3 regions of the Shewanella sp. H8 genome follow, and region 2 is predicted to be linked to each of the others. Evidence: predicted binding sites of a transcription regulator. Region 2 holds the regulator's gene; each other region holds the start of a gene.
The links. The regulator sigma-54, encoded in region 2, starts transcription at its own class of promoters, with help from an activator protein. The targets are predictions, from matches to a motif close to GTTGGCACGNNNNTNGNNT.

Region 1 (4,509 bases), 170 kb from region 2:
TTGGCACTAATTGCACGGTTGCACGCGCCCCAGCAGGCAATGTATTGATGGCTTGTTGATCAAGTTCAAGGTGTAAACGTAATCGCTGAGCATCACGCACCCAACGAACAGAATCCTGTGGTGAAGCTAAACGACCGTTAGCTTCAAATTGCCCAGCGCTAACGCCAGCATCTACGGTACTGACTTTAGCAGGATATAAACGCCCAGGTTGACCATCAAAGGTAATATAAGCCGTTGATTGTGGCTTTATGCCTCTTAGGCTTTTTTCTCTAAAGTCAGCAATAATATCCACTTTCTCTGATACTACGGCCAATAACGGCTGGCCAATTGTCGCAAAACTACCTACTTTCAGCTGTAAGTTAGTTACCACACCACTTTGATCAGCACGAATTTGGGTATAAGACAGGTTTAACTCAGCTTGAGCTAAGTGGTTTTGAGCTTGGCGCACTTTTAAATTATCTTTACCATCACGTCCACGACTTACGGTTAATTTAACTAATCGGGCTTTAGCGGCAAGTAAATTTGCCTCCGCTGTTGCTGCATCACTTTCAGTTTGATCTTTTAACTGCTGAGATACGCCCCTAGTAGCATAAAGCGTATCGATACGGGTTGCTTCGCTGCGCTTTTGTTGGGAACTGCTTAGGTTGGCTTTTACATCTGCCTGAGCAGCTACAATGGCAGCATCCAGTTCCGCATTATCTTGTTCTGCCTGTTCTAAGGCTAATGTGGCTTGTTCAACGGCCAGCTCATATGAGGCTGAATCGATTTTAAATAATACATCCCCCTTAGCAACCACTTGGTTATTTTCAACCTCAATCGAAGCAATTTTACCGCTAACTTGTGGGGTTACTTTCGTCACCATTCGTGTCGCCATAGCTTGAGGCGTCATAGGGATAACGGCGTCGGCAAACATAAAATAACCAAATACCAGTACAAACATAATAATGGATATTTTAACGAGTCGAGCAAATTGTTGGTCTGGAGTCATATTATTTCTCATTCAGGGATTTTGTGGTCTGATTCAGTGTTCTTATGCAGCGCCGAGAGGGCGTTATCACTGATCAGACTAATGATACGTTCAAACTCACTTAATTCTTGGGTGCTAATGCCCGCCAATAAATCACGACGAACTGACATAATGCGACCTTCCATTTGTTTAAGCATGCCGAGACCTTCTGGGGTTAAACACACAATACGGGCACGCTTATCGGTCTCGCAGCAGCGGCGTTGTACATATCCTTGCTCTTCTAGCTGACTAAGGGTGCGCATTAGCGAAGGCAGTTCAATCTCTAAAGCATGAGCAAGCACCTTTTGGCTTACGTTGTCACCTAAACGTAATAGCTTCCATAATGCAGTCCAACGAGGATGAGTGAGACCAAGGGGGATTAATTCTGCATCCGCTGCAGTGCGCCATAAACGATGCAATCGCCCTAAGTTCTCAGCAAGAGAAAGTTCTTTTAATCGTTCTAATTCTTTATTCATAATGGATTGTCACTTACTTAGCATGCTAAGTATTATAACTACTTAGCACGCTAAGTAAATAGTAGCGCGTATAAACTTAACAATAAGCCGCGAATTAAACCAACTGCTCAATAGTTAACCCATGAAAAACCTATAAATAACCTCTATCTCAATTGCATAATTCGCTGTAAAAACAACCTTAAAAGCTCAACAACGCCTAATGACTCAATGGTCGCGGTAAACAACCATCGATATAAATCGCCAAGACTATTATTTAATCGAAAGTGATCTGCATCACGATAACGAGATGTCATTTCGACACCGATGTCCAAAAGACAATAGTAATTCAATGTCTTTTAGACACTACCTCTAAACAAAATAGAAGTGTAACCCTCTAAATAATAACAACTTAAATACAGGTTAAAAGTTGGCACGACTTGTGTAGTGTCAGATTAACTGTATCAAAATGACTTTGCGCAAAGAGGATTCATGAGCAAAAACAAACTTATCGGCATTGCACTATTAATCGTGCTAGTTGCTTCCTTCACTGTATTACTCAGTTTAGGCAGTGGCATATATCGAGAAAAACCACCTATTCCAACGGCGTTTACCGACACCAGTGGTCAGCCTATATTTACCAAAAATGATATTGAGCAAGGTCAACTCGTTTGGCGTTCAATGGGTGGTCATCAGTTAGGATCAATTTGGGGACATGGTTCTTATGTTGCGCCAGACTGGACCGCTGATTGGTTACACCGTGAAGCCCAGGCTTGGTTGTCAATCACCGCAAACGAGCGCTATAACCGCAATTTCACCGAACTCGATTCAGAACAGCAAGCCGGTTTAGAAAAAGGCTTGAGAGATGATATTCGCCATAACACAGTGGTCAAAGGTACTGGGGATGAAACTCACGTCGCGCTGTCAAATACCCGAATTGCGGCAATTAATGAAGTCACTAAACATTATTTATCTTTATTTGGTGACGATCCTGCATTGAGTTCATTACGTGAACAATATGCCATGAAGGAAGGCACGATTACTGATGCTGAACATCGTGAGTTGTTAAATGCTTTCCTCTTTTGGGGAGCTTGGGCTGCGGTAACTGAACGCCCTGGTTATGATTATACTTACACCAATAACTGGCCATACGATCCACAAATCGGCAACGTACCCACTTCTGATAATATTGTTTGGTCAGTATTAAGTCTTGTATCATTGCTTCTTGGTATTGGTATGTTGGCTTGGCATCACGCCACCTGCAAAGAAGAACCATTGCCAGAACCAGCCAAAGGTGACCCATTATTTTTTACTAAACCTACGCCATCACAAAAAGCGGTCGGAAAGTATTTTGTTACAGCAATAGGACTATTTTTACTGCAAATATTAGTGGGTGGGATTACAGCGCATTACGCGGTTGAAGGTCAAGAGTTTTATGGCTTCCCAATATCTGAAATTCTACCTTATTCAGTTACCCGAACTTGGCACACTCAACTTGCCGTATTTTGGATTGCCACTGCATGGTTAGGCACAGGATTATATATTGCCCCAGCACTATCAGGGTACGAACCTAAGTATCAACGCTTAGGTGTAAACATTCTTTGGGTTGCGTTAGTTGTTATCGTTCTGGGTTCTATGGCTGGTGAATGGATTGGGGTACAGCAATACTTTGACCTAGACATGAACTATTTATTCGGTCATCAAGGATATGAGTACATTGATTTAGGACGTGTTTGGCAAATATTATTGTTTGTAGGCCTATTAATATGGACAGTGTTAATTACTGCAGCTATGCGCCCAGCATTAAAAGTTAATAGCGACATATTACCGGCGATTTGGATCCTGTACGCCTCGTGTGTGGCCATCGGTTTATTTTATGGTGCAGGCCTATTTATGGGTAAACACTCAAACCTTGCCATTGCTGAATACTGGCGCTGGTGGGTGGTGCACTTATGGGTAGAAGGCTTCTTTGAAACATTTGCAACTGCCGTTATCGCATTAATGTTAGTTCGTTTAGGCCTTATCCGTGCACGCAGTGCCAACGGAGCGGTATTGTTCACAACCGTGGTATTTTTAACTGGCGGCTTAATCGGTACTCTACATCATTTATACTTTACCGGTACTCAAACCTCAGTTATAGCTTGGGGAGCGATATTCTCTGCGCTTGAAGTTGTGCCGTTAGCGTTAATTGGTTTTGAAGCAGTGGAAACCTATCGTTTACGTAAAGCAAGTCCGTGGATGGAGCGTTATCACTGGGTCATTATGTTCTTTGTGGCCACATCTTTCTGGAACTTAATTGGTGCAGGTGTATTAGGTTTCTTAATTAACCCACCAATATCGCTCTATTTTATCCAAGGGTTAAACACTACAGCGACACATTCTCATGGTGCATTTATGGGCGTTTACGGTATGTTAGGCATAGGGCTAATGCTATTCTGTCTGCGTGGCTTAACAGGCGATATGCAATGGAACCATAAATACCTTAAAGGGGCATTCTGGACCTTAAATATTGGCTTAGCCGCAATGCTGTTTATGTCATTACTACCTGTTGGTATCGTGCAGTTTTTTGCGGTCATCGACCACGGTTATTGGTATGCCCGTTCTCCTGCAGTGATCCACAGCGACTTAGTGGAAAGCCTTGTATGGACGCGAATGTTTGGTGACATTATCTTCAGTATCGGTGGATTGTTGATGGCAGCGTTCTTATTTGACATCATCAAGAAAGCCATTGTTAGCAAAAGTGTTAAAGCAAAACAAGCGGCTGCACTAGCGTAATCTAATCGATAAACATGTGTTGATGAATATCACAAAGGGGCCTTCTGGCCCCTTTTGTGCAAACAATTTATCCTTTACCCTTGTTGTTATATTTACACTTGTCATAATGACACCACCTTGTTGTTAATTGGAGTTTGACATGCCATTAAGTCAAGCAGACTTAACTCGTATCGCACTTGATATCACCGCTAATTTATCTAATCGCGATCGCTTTTCGCGCTTATTAACCACGGTAAGAGAAAACCTCCATTGTGATGCTGCTGCTCTATTATCATT
Region 2 (4,509 bases):
ATGGTTGATCTTCCCGTGATGAAAGCCGTAGGACTAGCAGTATGTGTCGGTGATGGCCATCCGTTTGTAAAACAACAATGCCATATGACAACGACCCTAAATGGCGGACACGGTGCACTACGTGAACTGACCGACTTATTACTATTAAGCCAAGATAAATTTGCCACTGCTCATGGTATGAGTATATGAATAGAGTCACGCTAGGTATTGTAGTTTTTTTTGGCCTTGCTTTAATACTATACTGGCAAGCACAAATAAAGCGCAGTGAAATGGAGGCCGTGAAAGTTCGCGGAATTGAGCGTCCAGATTTTATTGCAAATAACCTTCAAACCACTGAATTTAATCAACTCGGTTTTGTAGAAAGTCGAGTCAGTGCCGAGCACATGGAACATTATGCTTCTACTGACGTCACTCACTTTACCAAACCTATCTACCTCATTTATCCTGAAAATGGTAAAGCACAGTGGCAATTAAGTGCAGACCGAGGACGATTAAATAAAAATACCAGCAAAGTAATATTAGAAAATAATGTTATTATTGATGCTATTGATATAGAAGAACCCCTACAATCACTGAGCACCCAAGCCATTACTGTGGATTTAACCACTATGATAGGTACCTCGCAGGAGATGGTGTATATCAAAGGAAAAGGGTTTATTATTCAAGGCTTAGGCCTACATGCAGACTTGAATTCGCAAAAATTATCGCTACTCAGCCAGGTAGAAGGGAAATATGAGCCACATTAATCGTCTCCACACTCGCGCCAATGTTATGTTATTAAGTAGCATACTTTGCCTACTGAGTTTGCCTGCCATGGCTAAACAAGGTGATCTTATGCAGGAGTTAAAAATTGCCGCAGTAAGCCAGTCTGCCGACATTAAAAACAATCAAATTGTCTTTAATGGCCCGGTTACCATTGTTCAAGGCTCGATTAATATCAATGCTGATCAGCTGCGGGCATTTACCCCCGAAAACAGCACCAGTAAAAGACTTATCGCCACTGGTTCGCCGGCAACGTTTTCACAAGAATTAGATGACGGCCAAATAGGTACCGCCAGTGCCGACGAAATTACTTATGATCTTGCCAGCACCACGCTCACATTAATAGGCAATGCCAAGCTTGAGCAATCAGGAAGCCAAGTTACTGGTAACAAAATTAAGTACAATATCAATGCACAAGAGTTGATAGCTGAAAGTACAGGTAAGGGACAAGATCGGGTCATCACGATTATTCAACCTGAAAACTTCCAAGATGAAACCGCGCCGAAGCAAAAACTCCCTGAAATCCCTGTTAACAAGCAGAACAAACAATGACCCAAATAACCTTAACCGCTGAAAATTTAGCTAAAAGCTATAAAGCTCGTCAAGTTGTTAAAGATGTTAGTTTAACGGTTAAAACTGGCCAGATAGTGGGTCTTTTAGGCCCTAATGGGGCGGGTAAAACAACCACATTTTATATGGTTGTCGGCTTAGTAAAAAGCGATAAAGGTCGGATCTTAATTGATAATGACGATCTCACCGCCGATCCAATGCATCTTCGAGCCCGTAAAGGTATTGGTTATTTACCGCAAGAAGCCAGCATTTTTCGTAAGCTCACTGTACACGACAATATTATGGCCGTGTTGCAAACTCGCAAAGAGCTCAACAACGACCAACGAATTGAACAACTTGAGCATTTGCTAGAAGAATTCCACATTACCCACATTCGCGATAATCAAGGCATGTCGTTGTCGGGTGGAGAACGTCGTCGCGTTGAGATTGCACGCGCATTAGCTGCTAATCCAAAATTTATTTTACTCGATGAACCCTTTGCTGGTGTTGATCCTATTTCAGTTATTGATATTAAAAAAATTATCCAACAACTGAAAAGTCGCGGTTTAGGGGTATTAATTACCGACCATAATGTTCGTGAAACGTTAGATGTTTGCGAGCGGGCCTATATTGTTAGCCAAGGTAATTTAATTGCTGAAGGTACACCTGATGAAGTATTGAGCAATCAACAAGTTCGAGCTGTGTACTTAGGTGAACAATTCAAGCTATAGTTAAGTTACGGGTCTTTTAAACTATCTAACTCGTTTTGTTGAACGTTAACTAAATAACGTTAAATGTCATTGATGTATGTAACAATCAATACAGTATTTTAGATTGTCATTTTTATGGAAATCATCTAGGGATAAGCGGTAAATGAAAGCGTCACTCCAACTAAAAATGGGTCAACACTTAACCATGACCCCACAATTGCAGCAGGCTATTCGCTTACTGCAATTATCGTCATTGGAGCTACAGCAAGAAATCCAACAAGCATTGGATTCAAACCCATTGCTTGAAATAGAAGATGAGTTTTCAGAAGCAAAAAACTCCGCAAAAGAAAATCGAGACCAAGCTGATACCGACTTTAGTGACAACAGCAGCGTTAATAAAGAAAAAGACACCTCTACAGTTGACACTGCAGAGTCTATAACCAAAGAAACCATGGATGATCTAGCCATGGATACGACATGGGACGAAGTGTATACCGCCTCCCCAATGTCAGGTTCAGGCAGTGCGAGCATGCGCGACGATGACATGCCATTCCAAGGTGAAACCACCGAAGGTCTGTATGAGCATTTAGAATGGCAAAAAAATCTTACTCCCTTTTCTGAGACCGATTTAGCAATTGCCACCGCTATCATTGATGCTGTTGATGAACAAGGTTATTTAACCCAAAGTACCGAAGATATTCTCGAAGCAATGGGCGATGAAACCGTTGAACTAGATGAAGTTGAAGCCGTATTAAAGCGCATTCAACACTTTGATCCTGTTGGTGTAGCGGCTAGAGATTTAAGCGAGTGCTTATTCATCCAATTAGCGCAATATGCCAACACAACCCCCCATATTGATAATGCTCGTCTGCTGATTAAAGACTATTTAGATTTAATTGCCGGGCGTGATTTTAGATTGTTAATGCGTAAAACAAAGCTAAAAGAAAACGAGTTGCGTGACGCTATCACCCTAATCCAGTCACTTAATCCTCGTCCAGGTTTATTAATTACTGCCGTAGATGACGAATACGTCATACCCGATGTTACGGTACTAAAGAAAAATGGCCGATGGGTTGTAGAGTTAAATCCTGACAACATGCCAAAAATTGGCGTTAATCAACAATACGCCGCCATGGCGCGAAGCAGTAAAAATCCGTCGGATAGTCAATTTATTCGAGGCCACTTGCAAGAAGCTAAATGGTTTATTAAAAGTATTGAAAGCCGTAACGACACATTACTCAAAGTGGCCAATTGCATTGTACAATTTCAACAAGGTTTCTTTGAATATGGCGAAGAAGCCATGAAACCAATGGTATTAAATGATATCGCTGAAGCTGTAGAAATGCATGAATCAACCATTTCACGGGTGACTACCCAAAAATACATGCACACCCCACGAGGACTGTTTGAACTAAAATACTTCTTCTCTAGCCATGTCAGCACTGACGATGGCGGTGAATGTTCATCTACTGCAATTCGTGCTTTTATCAAAAAATTAGTTGCTGCAGAAAACCAGCAAAAACCGCTGAGTGACAGTAAAATGGCCCAACTTCTGGCTGAACAGGGCATAAACGTTGCTCGTCGTACCATTGCAAAATATCGTGAAGCAATGATGATTCCACCGTCTAACCAACGTAAGAGTTTATAACCTACAAGGCAACGGAATATATTCATGATAAATTTTCAAAGCTTGAACGACACTCCGATCAGAGCCATAATGCAAACGTTGCGCTCAATGTATAAAAGTTACAACAAAGATCAAAAGCCAGTAAAATCACAGATGGCATAGTGATGTTTGCCATGTCAGAATGTACTGATATGTATACTGCAATAGACGCCCTGATCGATAAGCTCAACCGTCAGGTAATTAAACACCAACAGAAGTATACACAACACTAACGATGGAACTTTGTACCATTCTGCGACCGGAGTGCACTACCTGTGCCACCCCGGGCAGTAAGAAAAAAGTACTGGAACTCATCAGCAACTTAGTCGCTGCCCAGTACCCACCCCTATCTTCGCAAGAGGTTTTTGAAAGCCTTTTAGCGAGAGAGAAAGTGGGTAGCACAGGTATAGGAAATGGCATCGCGATACCTCATGGTCGATTGACGTCTATCGATCAGCCCATTGCCATATTTATTAAGTGTGAAGAACCCATTGCCTTTGATGCAATCGATAACCAACCAGTTGATCTGTTATTTGCTTTATTAGTGCCGGCAGATCAGTGCCAAGAACACTTAAGCACGTTATCGAACATGGCCCAAAAACTAAGTGACAAGCAAATATTGAAACAGCTTCGTAAAACTCACGACTCAACAGAACTTTATCAGGTTATCACTGCATGAAACTTGTCATAGTATCAGGACGTTCAGGCTCAGGAAAATCAGTAGCCTTAAGAGTATTGGAAGACCTAGGATATTATTGTGTTGATAATTTGCCTTTAGCTCTTATTGGCACATTATTAGCACAGCTCAAAGGTAGTAATGAT
Region 3 (4,509 bases), 1.2 Mb from region 2:
CCGCTACTCGCGGTACAATAGAATAAGTACCGTCTTTTTGGATATTGCCTAAGTAAGCATCATTGGTGTCTTGCAGTTGTACATGGCCATTATCTTGATTGAGTACATATTGGTTTTGGAGGCTTGCAAAGATAGATGCGGCTGCAGGTTTACAAATTTCACAACCATATGTGTGCCCACTGGCAGAGGGGTTGCCATGCTGAGTGATTAAGGTATTAAAATCATTAATGCCTTCGACTTGGCATAAGTGATACAAGGCTTGTCGGTCATGATCAAAATGGGCACAAATCCCAGCATTAAAATCGAGCCCTGCAGCTTGCAACGTTTGATCAATAATTTTTTGAACTAACGGCGCACAGCCACCACAACCTGATGCCGCGCGAGTACAAGATTTGATTTCGGAAATTTTATGGTTACCCGCATTAACAGATTCAACAATGTCACCCTTGGTCACTTGATGACAAGAACACACGATAGAGGTGTCTTTTAAATCAGCTTCGTTTTCAGCACCTGCTAGCAATAACTCAACCGCAGAACCTTCTATTTCGTCTTGAGATAAATAGGTATCAAGTAATCGGCTATAATCGCTGTTATCACCAATTAACACCGCACCTTTTAAAAACTTACCCGTTTCATCTAACCATAATTTTTTATAAATTCCCGTTTGGTTATCAGACAACTCAACAAATTGGGCATTATCAAAACCGCGACTCGCACCAATAGCTGCCACATCAACACCCAGTAACTTAAGTTTGGTGCTCATATCTGCACCGGTAAATGACTGTGAAACAGTATTTGATGTTAATGAAGCAATATGGGAAGCCACAACACGGGCCATTTGATAACCAGGAGCCACTAAACCAAATATTTTTTGCTGCCATAATGCACATTCACCAATAGCATAAACATCTGGTGCAGAAGTTAGACAGTAATCGTCAATTTCAATACCGCCACGTTCACCAATATTAATATTTGACACTCGAGCTAATGAATCTTGTGGACGAATACCGGCAGAAAAGACAATCATGTCGGTTTCAAGATAAGATTCATCATTAAAGGTCATTCTATGTAATGCCGTTTCACCGTCGATAATTGCAGTGGTGGCTTTTGAGGTATGTACACTCACGCCAAGTTGTTCGATTTTGCTACATAACAAATCTCCCGCTTTATCATTAAGTTGAACGGGCATCAATTGTGGCGCGAACTCCACAACGTGGGTTTTCACTCCAAGTTGCTTCATGGCATTAGCGGCTTCTAACCCTAATAATCCACCGCCAACAACAACCCCAATTTGACTGTTTTGCGCTGCAGCTTGAATGGCCTCAAGATCTTCAATGGTGCGATATACCAAACACTGAGCACGGTCGTTACCTTGAATAGGTGGAACAAATGGAAATGATCCAGTAGACAGTACGAGGCGGTCATACTGGTAATGGTCACCTTGACCACTTGTGACCATTTTAGTGGCAATATCAATTGCGGTTATTGGGGTATTTAAGTGAAGCGAAATCCCCCAATCTTGATAGTCTTGCGCACTGGTCAGCATCAAGGGATCGGCGCTACCGGTCTCAAAATATTTTGACAATTGCACTCGGTCATAGGCTGGACGAGGCTCTTCTCCAAATACATGCACATCAAACGTTTCATTGAGCCCTAAACTACATAATTGCTCAATAAAGTGATGACCTACCATGCCATTACCTACGACCACTAATTTGGGTTTTGAGACTGCCATATCCTACTCCTTCATGCCAAGGACCGTATAAAAACAAAATGGCACCAACTCCGCTTAAAGAGTTGGCGCCATTGCCAGTTACGATCCCGATTTTTAAAATTTTACTGTTTGAGCACAAGTGGCTTTCACCATTATCGTCATTCAGTATCATATTGTTATATTGCAGGCTCTGTGCCAACAAATAAAAAACTTTAACTCATTGATTAATTATTACTTTGTAGTTCCCATACTGTATCCCGTGGCGATAACACGTCCACCTTTGGGGTGTTTGCACCAATATAAAGCGCACCATCATTGATCATATTTAACTTCCTGTTACTTCGGCACTATTTGGCTTGCTGACTAGGGCGATAATTTGTGCTGACATTTTTGCCAAAGACAACCCTTTTTGCATCGCTTGTTGTTGAATAATTTGATGTGCTTTAGCTTCGTCAAACCCCTGCTGCATAACAATCAATTTTGCCTGGCTGAGTAATTTTATACTGCGGATCTCGTTATCTAATTTATTAAATTCAGCTAAGGTTTTACTGGCGGCATTAAACCTAGCTTGGGCTAAACTTATCACGCTGGTTAATCGGTTTACCGTTAACATTTCTGGGATAAAAGTAATGCGACCACAATCCAACAAATCAGTTAACGCTGCCTGTTGCCAAGTCTTGGCATTAACAATTATCACCATAGGTTTATTTGTTAAAGTGCGTTGAATTAGGCCTTGGATTTGATTGTCTAATGTGTTGGTTAATACCAATAAAGTATCAAATGTTTGTTGATGTAATCGTTGCTCAACTTGGCTTACAGAAGACAGTACAGTAACGTGGCCAAATGCCGCCAAACAAGCCTGATATTGCACAACATCACAATCAACTACTGGTACGGCGGAAAAACTCGGATCACAAAATATTAAACTGCGCATAACCACTCCTTGTTTTGCCATTGCTCGAGTGGACTATCTATTGGACTAAAACGGTTTTCCCAACATTGCAGGCTTAAATCAACCGCTTGTTCTGCTGTAATAACTACATTTTTGTTGGGTTCCGTCATAGTTGATTTTCGGCTCAGTAATAGCAGTACCGCAGCCAAAGTAGCCGTAATACTGCTAAGCGCTTGCTCAATCATGGTGCGCGACATTAATGCTGTGAGCTCATTTGCCAAATAAGGTTGTTTTTCGCGCCATAACAGCGCAAGAATTTCATTAGACAATTCTGCTTGGCCTACCTTTGCACCAGAAAATCCATCTAATATCGTAGGAATAGAGAAGCTCGATACCTCAGTATGCTCTGCTTGTCCGTTGACGACCGTTATCGTGGTCGACACTCTTGGATTACATTCTGTTTCGCCTTGTAAACCTTTAAAAATAGCAATACTGGCATCATGGTATTCACCGTTTGTAAATAACACCTCACAAATACTCTGGTGCAGATTATCTAACCCCGGATGAAAATAACTGCGCAGACTTATCGGCGCATTAGCAGGGTTGATACAACGCGCTGCCGTTTGAATTAAACTGCGTAAACCCAATTCTTGATGTAATTGACGACACTCATCCAGTACTGGCGCTAAATTACCCGCGCGTACATACACAATGTTATCTGACATCAACGCGGTATTAGCGCTTTGCGGTGAAGTACAACAAGTTATATTCAATGCTTCTATGCAAGATTCAACATGGCGACGATGTGGCAAAGCTTGGCTGTCGCCATGCAACATGACACGAATGCCTTTGCTCGCCAATAATTTTGCTACCAATAATAACCAAGGTAATTGTTCACGCTTACCCGCATATACAGGCCAATCAATATCAACCGCTAATGAACTCCAACCTTCATCTAGGGTATGGCGCAAACCAGCCACCATTCCAGCGACTTCTGCTGTCGTTTCACCACGAACGCGCATTAACATCATGGCACTTGCCATCTGAGCACGGGTCGCTTTTCCTTTGGCAAAACCTTCAAGCAATAAGCTAGCCTCGGCAAACGTTAACGTCCGCGAGCCTTTCTCACCCTTACCCAAGGCTTTAATCAATAACCGAAAATCAAACTCATCGGCTGATGTCAGGGTTAACTCGCCAATTTTAGGCATATAGTGCCTCATACTCATATTCTGACTGTGACTCTGACAATGGTGAAGCAAAGTCGATATCGTCGAGTAAAACCCCAAGTTGTTGCCCGACACTCACAACCTCACCAATAATGATTAATGTTGGCCCCGAGTCTTTTATGGTTAACGCGGCATCAGCCATAGATCTAACGGTAGCATAAGTGACAATTTGGTTTGGTCTACCACCATTGGTAACGAGTGCTACCGGCAAATCTTCAGAACATTGTGCATCAATTAGCCCTAGTGAAATTCTTGCTGCTTGTTCTTTACCCATATAAAACACTAAGGTCGATTGTGCCGCTAATAATGCCTGCCACTGCGTAGGCGCATTTACATTATCGGCATCGGTCATCTTAGTGCCAGTTATCAAGGTTACGCTGCGCGCCATACCACGAAAAGTCAATGGAATCCCTGTACTTGATGCACAACCTAACGCCGCGGTAACACCGGCAATAAACTGTGACCGGATCCCCTGCTGTGCCAAGTAAAGCGCCTCTTCAGAACCTCGGCCAAAAATATGTGGGTCTCCGCCTTTTAAACGTACTACTTTTAATCCTTGCTGAGCCAAACTCAGTAATAATGTATTAATATCTTCTTGCTTAACACTTGGCTGACCGCAACGTTTACCAACAAAGTGGCGCTGACAAGATGGCGTCACCAACGTTAAAATATCGCTG

Region 1: ABIS04_RS15740 (nitric-oxide reductase large subunit) is a predicted target of sigma-54. The motif match lies at 1,888-1,906, and genes of this name have one in related genera.
Region 3: nirB (nitrite reductase large subunit NirB) is a predicted target of sigma-54. The motif match lies at 1,896-1,914, and genes of this name have one in related genera.

The regions. Positions count from the first base shown of each region.
Region 1 covers NZ_CP157213.1:3,644,158-3,648,666, forward strand. Annotated here, with positions in the region: gene ABIS04_RS15725 (HlyD family secretion protein) at 1-988, opposite strand, end outside; gene slyA (transcriptional regulator SlyA) at 997-1,482, opposite strand; gene ABIS04_RS15735 (hypothetical protein) at 1,626-1,775, opposite strand; gene ABIS04_RS15740 (nitric-oxide reductase large subunit) at 1,951-4,233, shown strand; gene norR (nitric oxide reductase transcriptional regulator NorR) at 4,373-4,509, shown strand, end outside.
Region 2 covers NZ_CP157213.1:3,812,269-3,816,777, forward strand. Annotated here, with positions in the region: gene kdsC (3-deoxy-manno-octulosonate-8-phosphatase KdsC) at 1-189, shown strand, start outside; gene lptC (LPS export ABC transporter periplasmic protein LptC) at 186-746, shown strand; gene lptA (lipopolysaccharide transport periplasmic protein LptA) at 733-1,314, shown strand; gene lptB (LPS export ABC transporter ATP-binding protein) at 1,311-2,042, shown strand; gene ABIS04_RS16625 (RNA polymerase factor sigma-54) at 2,185-3,669, shown strand; partial or broken gene hpf (ribosome hibernation-promoting factor, HPF/YfiA family) at 3,666-3,920, shown strand; gene ptsN (PTS IIA-like nitrogen regulatory protein PtsN) at 3,923-4,366, shown strand; gene rapZ (RNase adapter RapZ) at 4,363-4,509, shown strand, end outside.
Region 3 covers NZ_CP157213.1:2,642,436-2,646,944, forward strand. Annotated here, with positions in the region: gene nirB (nitrite reductase large subunit NirB) at 1-1,735, opposite strand, end outside; gene ABIS04_RS11470 (ANTAR domain-containing protein) at 2,040-2,648, opposite strand; gene ABIS04_RS11475 (glycosyl transferase) at 2,636-3,814, opposite strand; gene cobA (uroporphyrinogen-III C-methyltransferase) at 3,807-4,509, opposite strand, start outside.